Regions from separate parts of the Herbidospora sp. RD11066 genome, predicted to be linked through region 1. Evidence: predicted binding sites of a transcription regulator. Region 1 holds the regulator's gene; the other holds the start of a gene.

Region 1 (7,277 bases):
TCACCGGCGAGGTCTTCGACCAGCCCGCCACCGCCGCGACCGCCGCCCGCCGTCTCGCGCGGTTCGGAACCAGGGCCTCCGCCACTGGAGGCTCCTTCTTCGAGCGCGTCCCCGCGGACGCCGGGGGCTATCTGCTGACCGCGATCATCCACGACTGGGACGACGCCCGCTCGATCGAGATTCTGCGCAGGGTCGCCGAGGCGGCCGGGCCCGGCGGGCGGGTGTTCGTGATCGAGAAGGTCACCGGCGACCAGGTCAATACCAGGATGAACCTGCGGATCCTCGTCTACATGACCGGCAAGGAGCGCGGCGTCACCGAACTCGCCGTGCTCGGCGAACGGGCCGGGCTCGGCCATGTCGCCACCCACGCCTCGGGCGGGATGTCCGTCGTGGAGTTCCGCGTACACGAGAAATGAGAAAGAGCCGGAGCGCGACCCAGTGCGCTCCGGCTCCCGTCTTCAGGTCAGCGCAGGACCTTGTACAGCGCGGTCGTCAGGGACGCCTTGCTGTCGTCCTGGTCGATCGACCACATCATCGAGCCGCCGAGGCCCTTCAGGCGGATGTAGGCCGCCTTCTCGACCAGCGAGATCGGGTCGTCGTACGACCAGAACTCGTTGCCGTCGTACAGCCACAGGGCGCCGGTCAGCAGGTCGCGGTGGCGCTTGCCGGGCTTGTTCACGAGGTCCTTGTAGTCCTCGGAACCGGCGGCCCACTTGCCGGGGGCGGGGCCCGTGGCGGGCTTCCAGAGGCCGTTGCCGCCGGCGGTCACGCCGGTCCAGCCCTGGCCGTAGGCGGGGACGCCGACGACGATCTTCTTCTTGGGGGCGCCGCGCGAGATGTAGTCGCGGACGGTCTGGTCGACGCTGTACTTGACCGGGTTCGGGTCCTTGCGGTCGGTGAACAGGTTGCCGTTGTGACCGGTCACGGTCTCCCACGAGCCGTGCAGGTCGTAGCCCTGGACGGTGGCGAAGTCGAGGTAGGAGAAGACCTTCTTGACCTCGAAGCCGGCGTCGATCTTCGCGGCGGCGGCCGGGAGGAAGGCGGTGAGCTCGTGCTTCTTGTTGTAGGCGTTCATCTGGCTGCGCAGCTCGGCCAGGAACAGGGTGAAGTTCTGCTTGTCCTCGGGACGGATGACGTTGCCGACCTCACCGGACGAACCGGGCCACTCCCAGTCGAGGTCGATGCCGTCGAAGACGCCCGCGCCCGCGCCGGGGGCGGCGCCGGGCAGGTTGCCCTTCAGCCAGAGGTCGATGCAGGAGGCGGCCAGCTTGGTGCGGGCCGCGGGGGTGAGGACGGCGTCGGAGAAGTACTTCGAGCCGGTCCAGCCGCCGAGCGAGATCAGGACCTTGAGGCTCGGGTGCTTGGCCTTCAGCTTCTTGAGCTGGTTGAGGTTGCCGGCGATGGCGCCGGTGCCGTCGTCGGCCACGCCGTCGACGCTCTGCTCGGCCGGGACCGGGCGCTGCCAGTCGGCCCACGGGTCGGCCGAGTAGCACTCGCTCTGCTGGTTGACGAAGCCGAAGGCGTAGTTGATGTGGGTGATCTTGGAAGCGGCACCGCTCGTGTCCACGTCCTTGACGTGGTAATTGCGGCCGTAGATGCCCCACTGGATGAAGTAGGCGACGCGCTTGTAGCCCGAGTTGCCGGTGGAGGCCTGGGCCGGAACGGGCGCGGCGGTGGCGACCAGACCGGCCACCAGCGCTAACAGAAGGGGGGTGCGTAGTCTCGGCACTCTTGTCTCCGCTGCTAGGAGGCACTTCTTATAGGAAAGTTTCCTGTAAGTTTGCCGGGATCATAAAGCGGCTCCGGTGACCCCGTCAATGAACCTCCCCGCATCGGGCAGACTGGGCGGATGCCTTCCGTGTTGCCTGACGGTGAGACCGTCCCCACGTCCGGTGAGATTCCGGCCGCCGCGCTCGCCACACTGGGTGACCGTCCGTTCGGTTTCTATGTGCACGTGCCCTTCTGCGCGTCCCGCTGCGGCTACTGCGACTTCAACACCTACACGGCGTCGGAGCTAGGCTCCGGGGCCTCACAAAGCGCTTACGCCGACACCGTGATCGAGGAGATCCGGCTCTCGCGCCGGGTGCTCGGCGACGCCGATCTGCCGGTCCAGACCGTGTTCTTCGGTGGCGGCACCCCGACGCTGCTGCCCCCCACCGATCTTGTACGCATCCTCAGGGCCCTCCACGAGGAGTTCGGCATCGAGCACGACGCCGAGGTCACCACCGAGGCCAATCCCGAGTCGGTCGGCCCCCGTGAGCTGGCGATCCTGCGCGAAGGCGGCCTCAACCGCATCTCCTTCGGCATGCAGAGCGCCCGCGACCACGTGCTGCGGGTGCTGGAGCGCAACCACACCCCGGGCCGGGCCGCGCAGGCCGTCCGGGAGGCGAAGGAGGCGGGGTTCGCCCACGTCAACCTCGACCTGATCTACGGCACCCCGGGCGAGACCGACGACGACTGGCGGGCCTCCCTGGAGGCGGCCATCGCGACCGGGCCCGACCACGTGTCGGCCTACTCGCTGATCGTCGAGACCGGCACCCGCCTGGCCAACCAGATCAAGCGCGGCACCGTCCCCATGCCCGACGACGACGTCGCCGCCGACCGCTACCTGATCGCCGACGAACTGCTGGAGAAGGCCGGTTTCTCCTGGTACGAGGTCTCCAACTGGGCCACGAGCGAGCAGGCCCGCTGCCGCCACAACCTGCTCTACTGGTCGGGCGCCGACTGGTGGGGCGCCGGTCCCGGCGCGCACAGCCACGTCGGCGGCGTGCGCTGGTGGAACGTCAAGCACCCCTCGACCTACGCCGCCCGCCTCGCCGAGGGCCACTCACCGGCCCACGCCCGCGAACGCACCACCGCCGAAGAGCGCACCTTGGAGCGGGTCATGCTCGAACTCCGGCTGCGCGACGGCTACCCGCTCGACGACCTGGCCAAAGAGGTCCGGCCCGCCGCGGCCAAGGCCCTGGCGACGGGGCTGCTCGACGTCGAGGCGTTCAAGAAGGGCCGCGCCGTCCTCACCCTCCAGGGGCGGCTGCTGGCCGACGCGGTCGTCAGAGATCTGACGTGACGAAGTCGATGAGTTCCTCGACCCGGCCGAGGAGTTCGGGCTCCAGGTCGGCGTAGGTGGTCACCCGGCCGAGGATCCGGCGCCACGCGTCGGCGGGTTCGAGGCGCCAGCCGAGCGCCGCGATCACGCCCTCTTTCCAGGGGATCCCGCGCGGCACGTCGGGCCACGCCCTGATGCCCAGCACCGACGGCTTGACGGCCTGCCAGACGTCCACATAGGGATGGCCCGCCACCAGCACGTGGGGGCCGCTCACCTGGGCGGCGATGCGGCTCTCCTTGGAGCCGGGCACGAGATGGTCGACCAGCACGCCGAGACGGCGGCCGGGTTCGGGAGCGAACTCGGCGACGATCTCGGGCAGGTGGTCGACGCCCTCGAGGTATTCGACGACCACGCCCTCCACCCGGAGGTCGTGGCCCCAGATCTTCTCCACGAGCGCGGCGTCGTGGACGCCCTCGACGTAGATCCGGCTCTGCTGGGCGACCCTGGCCTTCAGGCCCTCGACCGCGATGGAACCCGAGGCGCTGCGCCTCGGGGCCTGGGGCCCGGCCTGGGGGCGGACCAGAGTGACCGTCTTCCCCTCCAGGAGGAAGGCCGCGGGCTCCAGCGGGAACAGCCGCCGTCGCCCGAACCGGTCTTCCAGGGTGACGGCCTCCTTGTCGCAGGCCACCACCGCCCCGCAGAACCCGTCGTCGGCCCACTCGACCACGAGGTCGAGCTCGGCCGGGATCTGCGGGATCGTCCCCTTCTTGGGGCGCCGCCAGTCTCCGGAGAGCACGTCCCGCTCGTACATGGCGGGAACGTTAGTACATCCCCGCCATCCGGCGCCGGGCCCGGCCGCGCCGCACCAGCACCACGATCGTGGTGATCAGGGCGAGCAGGAAACCGATGCCGGGCAGGATGACCAGCGCGGCCAGGCCGCCCACCAGACCACCCGCGGCCTCGCCGGTCACGGCCGACAGGAGCTGCTTGCCGACACCGAACGTGACGCCCTCGCCGTCGCAGGCGACCTGGTATTCGCCGGCCGCCGGGACGCCGATCGTGAAGAGCATCTCCCAGTCGTTGCCGTTGTAGGAAAGGGTCTGGTTGCCGACCGCCTTGTCCAGGGTGATCTTCTGGCTTGCGTCGGCGCCGGTGACCTGGCACGACACGTCGGTCGGCTGTCCGGCGGCGGCCCAGATGGCGGGGCTGTCGGCCGGGTCGAGGTTCACCTTGACGGTCTCGCCGCCCTGGAAGGAACTCTGCGGGGCGATCTCACCGATGTTGGCGATGGTCGAGCTGACGCCGGTGGCGAAGATGACCCCGCCGACGACGATGGTGACGAGGAAGAACACCCACGACAGAACGATCCAGAGGACGCGCGGGCGGATGGGGCCCTGAGGGGGCGGGGCGCCGTAAGGGGAGCCGTAGGGAGCCTGGGGGGCGCCGTAATAAGGGTGGGGCTGCTGGCCATGGCTCTGGCCATAAGGAGCGGTCATAGGGGACATTGTGGGATAGGCGACTTGCGGCGCATTTGCAGTCGGCTTGTTCCACCGGGCCGGGGCCGTGTTATCGCACCCTGGGAGCGGTGGCCGTACACTTGGCACTCGGGAACACAGAGTGCCAGGGAGGTGAGACCGTGCTTGACGACCGGAAGCTGGCGGTGTTGCGGGCGATCGTCGAAGACTACGTCTCCACCAACGAGCCCGTGGGTTCCAAGGCGCTCGCCGACCGGCACAACCTCGGCGTCTCACCTGCCACGATCCGCAACGACATGGCGGCCCTCGAAGACGGGGGCTACATCCACCAGCCCCACACCAGCGCGGGCCGGGTTCCGACCGACAAGGGCTACCGGTTGTTCGTCGACCGGCTGTCCCAGGTCAAGCCCCTCTCGGGTGCCGAAAGGCGGGCCATTGAGACCTTCCTGGCCGGCACCCTCGACCTCGACGAGATCGTCATGCGGACGGTCCGGCTGCTGTCGCAGCTGACCCGGCATGTCGCGGTCGTCCAGTATCCCTCGCTGACCCGATCGACGGTCCGCCACGTGGAGATCGTGCCGCTGGCCGACACGCGGGTGATGCTGGTCCTGATCACCAACACCGGCCGGGTCGAGCAGCGGGTGGTCGACCTGCCCGAAGTGATCGCCGACGACCGGGTGTCCCATCTGCGCGCCGTGCTCAACGCGGCGCTCGACGGCTGTGGCCTGGCCAAGGTCCCCGAGACCGTGGCCGCACTGCCCGAACGTCTGTCCCCCGAAGACCGGCCGGTGGCCGCCACGATCCTGTCTGTGATCCTGGAGACCCTGGTCGAACGGCATGAAGAGAAGATCGTGTTCGCCGGGGCCGCCAACCTCGCCGCCGCCGATTTCACCGTCGGACTGCGCGATGTGCTGGAGGCACTGGAGGAGCAGGTCGTCCTGATGCGTCTCCTCGGCGAGACCGACGATCTGTCCGAGCTGACCGTCCGGATCGGCTCGGAGAACCCCTACACCGGTCTGCGCGGCACCTCGATCGTGGCCGCCGGATACGGTTCGGGCGACAAGGAACTGGCCCGGCTCGGAGTGCTGGGCCCGACGCGAATGGATTATCCGGTGACGATGGGTGCGGTGCGCGCCGTGGCGCGCTATGTCGGCCAGATCCTGGCGGGGTCATAAGTGGCCAAGGACTATTACGCCACCCTCGGCGTACGCCGCGACGCCAGCCAGGAAGAGATCAAGAAGGCGTATCGCCGTCTCGCCCGTGAGCTGCATCCCGACGTCAACCCCGACCCGGCGACGCAGGAGCGCTTCAAGGACATCACCGCGGCCTACGAGGTGCTGTCCGACCCCCAGAAGCGCCAGATGCACGACATGGGCGGCGACCCCTTCGGTGGCGCGGGCGGCGGCGCTGCGGGCTTCGGCGCGGGCTTCCCGTTCAGCGACATCATGGACGCCTTCTTCGGCACGGCCTCGGCCGCGCGCGGCCCCCGTTCGCGGGCGCGGCGAGGGCGCAACGCGACGATCCGGGTCGAGCTCGACCTGGCCGAGTCGGGCTTCGGCACCACCCGCGAGCTCGTGGTCGACACCGCGATCCTCTGCGAGGTCTGCCAGGGCTCCGGCGCGGCGGCCGGCACCCACCCCGACACCTGCGACATGTGCCACGGCCGGGGTGAGGTCTCCCAGGTGACCCGCTCGTTCCTGGGCCAGGTCATGACCTCGCGGCCGTGCCCCCAGTGCGGCGGCTTCGGCAGCGTCATCCGCCACCCCTGCCAGGAGTGCTCCGGCGACGGCCGGGTCCGCACCCGCCGGACCATCAAGGTCCGCATCCCCGCGGGCGTCGAAGACGGCACCCACATCCAGCTCGCCGGTGAGGGCGAGGTCGGCCCTGGCGGCGGCCCGCCCGGCGACCTGTTCCTCGAGATCGTCGAGCGTCCCCACCCGACGTTCGAGCGCCGCGGCGACGACCTCCACTGCACCGTCCAGATCCCCATGACGGCGGCCGCCCTGGGCACCTCCCTCACCATGGAGACCCTCGACGGCGCCGAGCAGATCGACGTCCGGCCGGGCACCCAGTCGGGCCAGGTCATCCCCCTCTACGCGCGGGGCGTGCAGCGCCTCAACGAGACCGGCCGGGGCGACCTGCTGATCCACGTGAGCGTCGAGACGCCGATGAAGCTCGACCCCGAGCAGGAAGAACTGCTCCGCAAGCTGTCCCAGCTCCGAGGCGAGGAGCGCCCGCCGGGTAAGTTCGCACCCGGGCAACAGGGTTTTTTCTCACGGCTGAAAGACGCTTTCAACGGCCGGTGACCTGACCCCTTCCACGCTTCGGGAGTTTCCGAGTGACCGTCCCCGTCTTCCTGGGCGAGGTCTCCCCGGGCCCGCGACTCATCCTCGACGGGCCCGAGGGCCGTCACGCGGCGGCCGTCCGCCGCATCACCGCCGGTGAGCGCGTCGACGTCACCGACGGCGCCGGCCGGGTGGCCGAGTGCACGGTCGAGTCGGCCGGTAAGGACCACCTCGACCTCACGGTCCTCCGCGTGTACGAGATCGCGCCGCCCTCACCACGTCTGGTGGTCGTGCAGGGGTTGCCGAAGGGCGACCGGGGTGAGCTGGCCGTCGAGATGATGACCGAGGCCGGGGTCGACGCGATCGTGCCGTGGTCGGCGTCGCGGTCGATCACCCAGTGGAAGGGCGACCGCGCGGCGAAGTCGCTGGCCCGCTGGCGCTCGACGGCGCGTGAGGCCGGGAAGCAGGCCC
Region 2 (7,277 bases), on a different contig from region 1:
ATGGCCGCCCGCCACCCCAGCACCGACTCGGCCAGCACGCTGAACCCGTAGGTCGCCGGGATGCCCGCGAGAACGCCGACCGCGTTGGCCTCGCTGATCGAGGCCGGTCCGGCGGGGCCGTGGTGGTCGCTGAGGGCGGCCATGGAGACGTACAGGGCGATGGCGGCGAAGCCGCCGGCGATGCTGTATCCGGCCAGGGTGAACGCGAGGGTCGGGCCGAAGCCCACCAGCACCATGCCGGCGTTCATGCCCGCGATGCCGAGCCAGACGGCGAACCGGCGGCCGTAACGCCTGGTGAGCCAGGGCATCGACAGGCCGGTGAGGATGCTGCCGACGGCCATGCCGGTGCCGTGGAGACCGGCGATCGCCTGGGTGACGCCGAGTTCGGCGCGCAGGGTGGGCAGCGCGGAGGACAGTCCGTACAGGTAGGTGGCGAAGGTCGCCAGCATCAGATAGACGAACCAGGTGGGCCGGTCGCGCGTGAACGTGATGGCAGGCGTCGACACCGGCAATTCCCCCGATATTGATAGATATACGGGGAAACCGTACATCGTCAGGACAGAGCGGCCAACTGGTCGGCGAACCAGCGCTGCGGGGGCATCGCGGTGGCCGCCTGACGCAGCCGCACGCAGCGTTCGGCCCGCTCTTTGTCGGGCATGACCAGGGCTTCGTACAGGGCGGCGGCGGTGCCCGTGACGTCGTAGGGGTTGACCAGGAGCGAGTCGGCGCCGAGTTCGGCCGCCGCGCCCGCCTCGCGCGAGAGCACCAGCACGCAGCGGGGCGACAGGATCGGCCCCTCTTTGGCGACCAGGTTCATGCCGTCGCGGATCGGGTTGACCAGCAGCACGTCGGCCATGCGGTAGGCGGCCAGCGAGCGCGGATAGTCGTCTTGCATGTTGAGGATCAGCGGATCCCAGTCGTCGGTGGCGTATTCGTCTTCGATCTCCTTGGCGCAGCGCTGCACGGCCGCGGTGTATTCGCGGTATTCGGGCAGGTCGTGGCGCGAGGGATAGGCGAAGGCGAGGTGGACGACCTTGCCGTGCCACTCGGGGTGCTCGGCCAGGAACTCGCGATAGGCGAGCATGCCCCGCACGATGTTCTTGGACAGCTCGGTGCGGTCGATGCGTACGATCAGCCGCCGGTCGCCCACCTGCTCCTTGATCGCCTGCATGTGCGACTCGACGTCGGGCTCGGCGGCGCGGGCCAGCAGCGCGTCGCCGTCGACGCCCAAAGCGTGCACCCCGATCTGGGTGATCCGGCCCTCGAACTCGACCGTCATGGCCGACCGGTCGACCCGCGCGCCGAGCACGGCCTCACAGCAGTCGATGAACGCGCTCGCCCACCGCTCGGTCAGGAACCCGGCGTGGTCGGCGCCCAGCACGCCCTGGAGGATCTCGGCCGCGATCATGTCGGGCAGCAGCGCGAAGTATTCGGGCGGCGCCCACGGGGTGTGGGAGAAGTGGGCCACCCGCAGGTCGGGCCGGTCGACGCGGAGCATCGCCGGGGCCAGCGTCAGGTGGTAGTCCTGGATCAGGACCTTGGCGCCGTGGGCCGCCTCTTCGGCCAGGGCCAGCGCGAACATCCCGTTGTACTCGCGGTAGGACTCCCACTCGCGCTGGAACCGGGTGTCGAAGGTGGGCGCGAACGGGGTGTTGTAGAGCAGGTGGCCGACGAACCACAGGGTGGAGTTGGCGACCGCGTTGTAGGCCCGGTGGAAGACGGCCGGGGGGATGTCGAGCATGCGTACGGGCCCGGTGTCGTAACCCGCGCGGTCGATGCGGCCCTCGGGGGCCACCCGGACGGCGCTGCGGTCGCCGTCGGTGAGCGCGGCGCAGACCCACAGATGGTCGTCACCTCCGGCCACTTCTGACAAACCGGACACCAGTCCGCCGCCGCCTCTCCGCATCGTCAGCGCGCCGTCATCCGAGAGGATGAACGAGACGGGCCCGCGGTTGGAGGCGATCAGCGTTGAACTCACGGTGGGCACACCCCAGATGGCCGGAGGACTAAGAAAAGATGTCGTCGACAATAGGATGTCAGGAAACCCCCGGCCGCCGAAGAATCGGGGCAGTCAATGCCGCTTGACGAGACCACCGAGGAACTGGCCCGCACCGCGGCCACCGGCGACCACGTCGCCCTCGGCGAACTGCTGCGCCGCGTCGAACCCGATGTGCTGCGCCACTGCGAACGCCTTCTCCCTTATCGTCAGGACGCCGAAGAGGCCTGTCAGGACACCCTGCTCGCGGTGGCCCGCAACATCGGCCGTTTCGAGGGCCGCTCCCGCTTCTCCACCTGGCTGCACATCGTGACCGCCAACTGCGCCCGCACCACCTACCGCACTTTGAAGCGCCGCTCCGCCGAGCAGTCGAGCGACGACCTGGCCGAGCAGCGGCCCGACCCCCACCGGGTCAGCGTGATCGCCGGCGCCCGCCTCGACCTGCTCGACGCCATCGAGGCGCTGGAGGCCGAGAAGCCCGATCTGGCCCGCGCGCTGGTGCTCTGCGACATCGTGCAGCTCGACTACTCCGACATCGCCGCGCAGCTCGGCATCCCGCTCGGCACCGCCAAGAGCCGCATCCACCAGGCCAGGAAGCACATCCAGGCCTCGCTGGGCGACGGATATCTCGGAAGGTGAGACAGCGATTCGGACTCTGACGGGTCCAAGGTACAGTTTTGTGGACAACTGAATATTTGCTCATCCAGAGGGGTGGAGGGACCGGCCCTGCGAAGCCCCGGCAACCATTCCGATTCAACTCGCCACGGGGCGAGGCCGATCGGAACAGGTGCCAATTCCGGCCTGTGATCAAGGCGGTCGCAGGCGAAGATGAGGGAAAGGCCTCGCTTCATGGCGCTTCAGCACGACTTCGGACCCGCCGTCGCCCTCTCCTGCCGCGAGTGTGGCGCCCGCTACGACCTCGGTCCGATCTTCGCCTGTCAGGACTGTTTCGGGCCACTTGAGGTGGCGTACGACTTCGGCACCGTGACCCGCGAGGACATCGCCGCCGGTCCGGCCAACATCTGGCGTTACAAGGCCCTGCTGCCCGTCCCGGCGAACGTCGCCGACAAGCCCAACCTCCAGCCCGGCTGGACCAAGCTCCACCACGCCGGGAACCTCGGCGCCGAGCTCGGGCTCCGCGACCTCTACGTGAAGGACGACTCGGGCAACCCGACCCACTCGTTCAAGGACCGCGTCGTGTCGATCGCGGTTGAGGCGGCCCGTAACTTCGGGTTCACAACCCTTTCGTGCTCGTCGACCGGCAACCTCGCGGGCGCCGTCGGCGCCGCCGCCGCGCGGGCCGGGCTCGACTCGTGCGTGTTCATCCCGTCGAACCTCGAAGAGGCCAAGATCGTCGTCGCGTCCGTGTACGGCGGCAAGCTGGTCGGCATCGAGGGCAGCTACGACGAGGTCAACCGCTTCTGCTCCGAGCTCATCGGCGACCCGCTGGGTGAGAAGTGGGGCTTCGTCAACGTGAACCTGCGGCCCTACTACGCCGAAGGCTCCAAGACGCTGGCCTACGAGATCGCCGAGCAGCTCGGGTGGCGCATCCCCGAGCAGATCATCATCCCGATCGCCTCGGGCTCCCAGCTCACCAAGATCGACAAGGGCTTCAAGGAGCTCATCGCGCTCGGGCTGGTGGAGGACACCCCCTACAAGATCTTCGGCGCCCAGGCCGAGGGCTGCTCGCCGGTCTCGGCCGCCTACAAGGCCGGGCACGACGTCGTGCGCCCCGTGAAGCCCGACACGATCGCCAAGTCGCTGGCCATCGGCAACCCGGCCGACGGGCCCTACGTGCTCGACATCGCCCGGCGCACCGGCGGGGCCGTCGAGGACGTCACCGACCCCGAGATCGTCTCGGCGATCCGGCTGCTGGCCCGCACCGAGGGCGTCTTCGCCGAGACCGCCGGCGGTGTCACGGTCGGTGTGCTGCGCAAGCTCACGGAGGCCGGGGTCATCGACCCCGAGGCCACCACGGTGGTCCTCAACACGGGCGAGGGACTCAAGACCCTCGACGCCGTGCAGGCGGAGGCCCGCCCGACGGCGGTCATCCGGCCGTCTCTCGACGCCTTCCGCACCGCATTCGCCAACTAACGCCTCGTAAGGAGAACATCATCATGAGTGTTTCAGTGCGGATTCCGACGATTCTCCGTACGTACACCGGAGGCGTGGCCGAGGTGGCCGGCGAAGGGGCGACGCTGCGCGAGGTGTTCGAGAAGCTCGAAGCCGACTACCCCGGGATCGGGGCCCGGATCCTCGATGAATCGGGCAAGGTGCGGCGTTTTGTCAACGTCTACGTCGGAGAAGAGGACGTCCGTTTCTCCGAAGGTTTGGACACTCCAACCCCGGCCGGCGTACAGATTTCGGTGATCCCCGCCGTAGCCGGAGGGTAACCTTCCGCAGCCTTTCCCACACCCACGTACTCCTACAGTGCGTGGGTGTTTCTATGTTTACCTGCACTTCTATCGTTATCGAAGCTTAATGAGTGCCATGGCATATGGTGCAATTCTCAACCAACCAATCTCTAACCGAAAAAGAAGCCCTCTCGCTTTGGGCGAACGACAACAAGTCAGGGGTCGATTGACTCTGTTGTCCCACGCCTTGCCATGTGTATGGTCGAGAACGATCGACGTAGCCGGGAAGAACGGCTCGAAAGGTCACGGATCAGCGGTGGAATGGGCGGATCCGTTGCCAGGCCCAGCAAGAGGAGTCGGAAAGTGGCGCAGGGCACCGTCAAATGGTTTAACGCGGACAAGGGCTACGGCTTCATCGCGGTAGACGGTGGTAAGGACGTTTTCGTCCATTACTCGGCAATCATGATGGACGGCTACAAGGCCCTGGAGCAGGGTCAGCGTGTCGAGTTCGACATCACGCAGGGACAGAAGGGTCCACAGGCGGAGGGTGTCCGGACCGTCTGATCCCCACCAGGCAGTAATCAACCCCACAACCCCCAACGACGTGGAGCCCGGTCCGCAGCCTGCGGTCCGGGCTCTTCTTTCGTGGAGGTGCTGGTCGTCGGCCTTCGGCTTGCACTCGACCGGTGAGAGTGCTAAACAGTTGGTTGGCACTCCCCGGCCGGGAGTGCCAACCATACGGATCGAGGCGATGGGGCCTGCCAAAGGGTATGCGGGCCTTGCCGTCGCGGGCGTCGGCTCGGTCCTCTCTTTCGAAGCCACCCTCTTACTGGGAGGTCCAGCCTTATGGCAGCCAAGATGATCGCGTTTGACGAGGAAGCCCGGCGCGGTCTCGAGCGCGGTATGAACCAGCTCGCCGACGCCGTCAAGGTGACCCTCGGCCCCAAGGGCCGAAACGTCGTGCTGGAGAAGAAGTGGGGCGCCCCCACGATCACCAACGACGGTGTCTCCATCGCCAAGGAGATCGAGCTCGAAGACCCGTGGGAGAAGATCGGGGCCGAGCTCGTCAAGGAAGTCGCGAAGAAGACCGACGACGTCGCGGGTGACGGCACCACCACCGCCACCGTGCTCGCCCAGGCGCTGGTGCGCGAGGGTCTGCGCAACGTCGCCGCCGGCGCCAACCCGATGTCCCTGAAGAAGGGCATCGAGGCCGCCGTCGAGCGCGTCAGCGAGGAGCTTTCCAAGCTCGCGAAGGACGTCGAGACGAAGGAGCAGATCGCCTCCACCGCCTCGATCTCCGCCGGTGACACCGAGATCGGCGAGCTCATCGCGGAAGCGATGGACAAGGTCGGCAAGGAAGGCGTCATCACCGTCGAGGAGAGCAACGCCTTCGGCCTCGAGCTCGAGCTCACCGAGGGTATGCGCTTCGACAAGGGCTACAACTCGGGCTACTTCGTCACCGACCCCGAGCGCATGGAGGCGGTCCTGGAGGACCCCTACATCCTCGTCGTCAACTCGAAGATCTCCGCGAACAAGGACCTGCTGCCGCTGCTCGACAAGGTCGTGCAGGCCGGCAAGCCGCTCCTGATCATCGCCGAGGACGTCGAGGGCGAGGCCCTCGCGACCCTGGTCGTGAACAAGATCCGCGGTCTGTTCCGCTCGGTGGCCGTCAAGGCCCCCGGCTTCGGCGACCGCCGCAAGGCCATGCTGGGCGACATCGCCACGCTGGCCGGCGGCCAGGTCATCTCCGAGGAGATCGGCCTCAAGCTCGAGTCGACCACCCTCGACCAGCTCGGTCGCGCCCGCAAGGTCGTCGTGACCAAGGACGAGACCACCATCGTCGACGGCGCCGGTGACGCCGACCAGATCGCCGGCCGGGTCAACCAGATCCGCGCCGAGATCGACAACACCGACTCCGACTACGACCGCGAGAAGCTCCAGGAGCGCCTCGCCAAGCTCGCCGGCGGCGTCGCCGTCATCAAGGCGGGCGCGGCCACCGAGGTCGAGCTCAAGGAGCGCAAGCACCGCATCGAAGACGCCGTCCGCAACGCGAAGGCGGCCGTCGAAGAGGGCATCGTCCCCGGCGGTGGCGTGGCTCTGCTGCAGGCCTCGGCCAAGGCGTTCGACAAGCTGGAGCTGTCGGGCGACGAGGCGACCGGCGCCGCGATCGTGAAGAAGGCGCTCGAGGAGCCCCTGAAGCAGATCGCCGTCAACGCCGGCCTCGAGGGCGGCGTCGTGGTGGAGAAGGTCCGCAACCTGACCCCGGGTGAGGGCCTCAACGCCGCGACCGGCGAGTACGTCAACATGTTCGACTCGGGCATCATCGACCCGGCGAAGGTGACGCGCTCCGCGCTGCAGAACGCCGCTTCGATCGCGGCCCTGTTCCTCACCACCGAGGCCGTCATCGCCGAGAAGCCGGAGAAGAACCCGGCTCCCGCGGGCGGCGGCATGCCCGGCGGAGACATGGACTTCTAAGTCCATCAGCACCACACAGAGCAGGCGGTCCCCGTTTCCGGGGCCCGCCTTCTTCTGTTTCCGGGTGTACGACTAGAGGTGCTTCACCCAGCGGCCCCACTCTTCTTGGAGCGTGTAGCCGGTCGCCGTCCACGCGGGGTGGGCGTCGGTGTTGCCGTGCAGGACCATCGCGTCGACCCGGAAGGCGCCGAACGCCTTGAAGCGCTCCTCCGCGGCGGCGATGAGCTGTTTCCCGATGCCCCTGCGCCGCGTCTCAGGTGCGACCGCGAGCCGGTAGAGGTGCGCGCGCCAGCCGTCCCACCCCGCGACGACCGTGCCCACGATGGCGCCGTCGAGTTCGTACACGAGCAGGGCTTCGGGGTCGCGCTCGATGAGCGCGTGCACTTTCGCGGGGTCGTCACGCCGGTCGGTGCCCTCGGCGGCGGCCACCCAGAAGGTCAGGATCGCCTCGA

The links. The regulator HrcA, encoded in region 1, represses chaperone genes, less so after heat shock. The targets are predictions, from matches to a motif close to TTGGCACTCTCNNNNNGAGAGTGCCAA.
Region 2: groL (chaperonin GroEL) is a predicted target of HrcA. The motif match lies at 5,023-5,049, and genes of this name have one in related genera.

Annotation. Positions count from the first base shown of each region.
Region 1 covers NZ_BAAGDO010000001.1:181,609-188,885, forward strand. The annotation lists gene ACYQ78_RS00760 (methyltransferase) at 1-416, shown strand, start outside; gene ACYQ78_RS00765 (glycoside hydrolase family 18 protein) at 464-1,729, opposite strand; gene hemW (radical SAM family heme chaperone HemW) at 1,850-3,067, shown strand; gene ACYQ78_RS00775 (DUF3097 domain-containing protein) at 3,051-3,857, opposite strand; gene ACYQ78_RS00780 (hypothetical protein) at 3,868-4,542, opposite strand; gene hrcA (heat-inducible transcriptional repressor HrcA) at 4,683-5,696, shown strand; gene dnaJ (molecular chaperone DnaJ) at 5,697-6,827, shown strand; gene ACYQ78_RS00795 (16S rRNA (uracil(1498)-N(3))-methyltransferase) at 6,860-7,277, shown strand, end outside.
Region 2 covers NZ_BAAGDO010000005.1:25,518-32,794, forward strand. The annotation lists gene ACYQ78_RS20310 (MFS transporter) at 1-506, opposite strand, end outside; gene ACYQ78_RS20315 (alpha,alpha-trehalose-phosphate synthase (UDP-forming)) at 554-1,978, opposite strand; gene ACYQ78_RS20320 (RNA polymerase sigma factor) at 2,075-2,635, shown strand; SAM riboswitch class I at 2,693-2,831, shown strand; gene thrC (threonine synthase) at 2,846-4,090, shown strand; gene ACYQ78_RS20330 (MoaD/ThiS family protein) at 4,114-4,389, shown strand; gene ACYQ78_RS20335 (cold-shock protein) at 4,714-4,914, shown strand; gene groL (chaperonin GroEL) at 5,197-6,825, shown strand; gene ACYQ78_RS20345 (GNAT family N-acetyltransferase) at 6,898-7,277, opposite strand, start outside.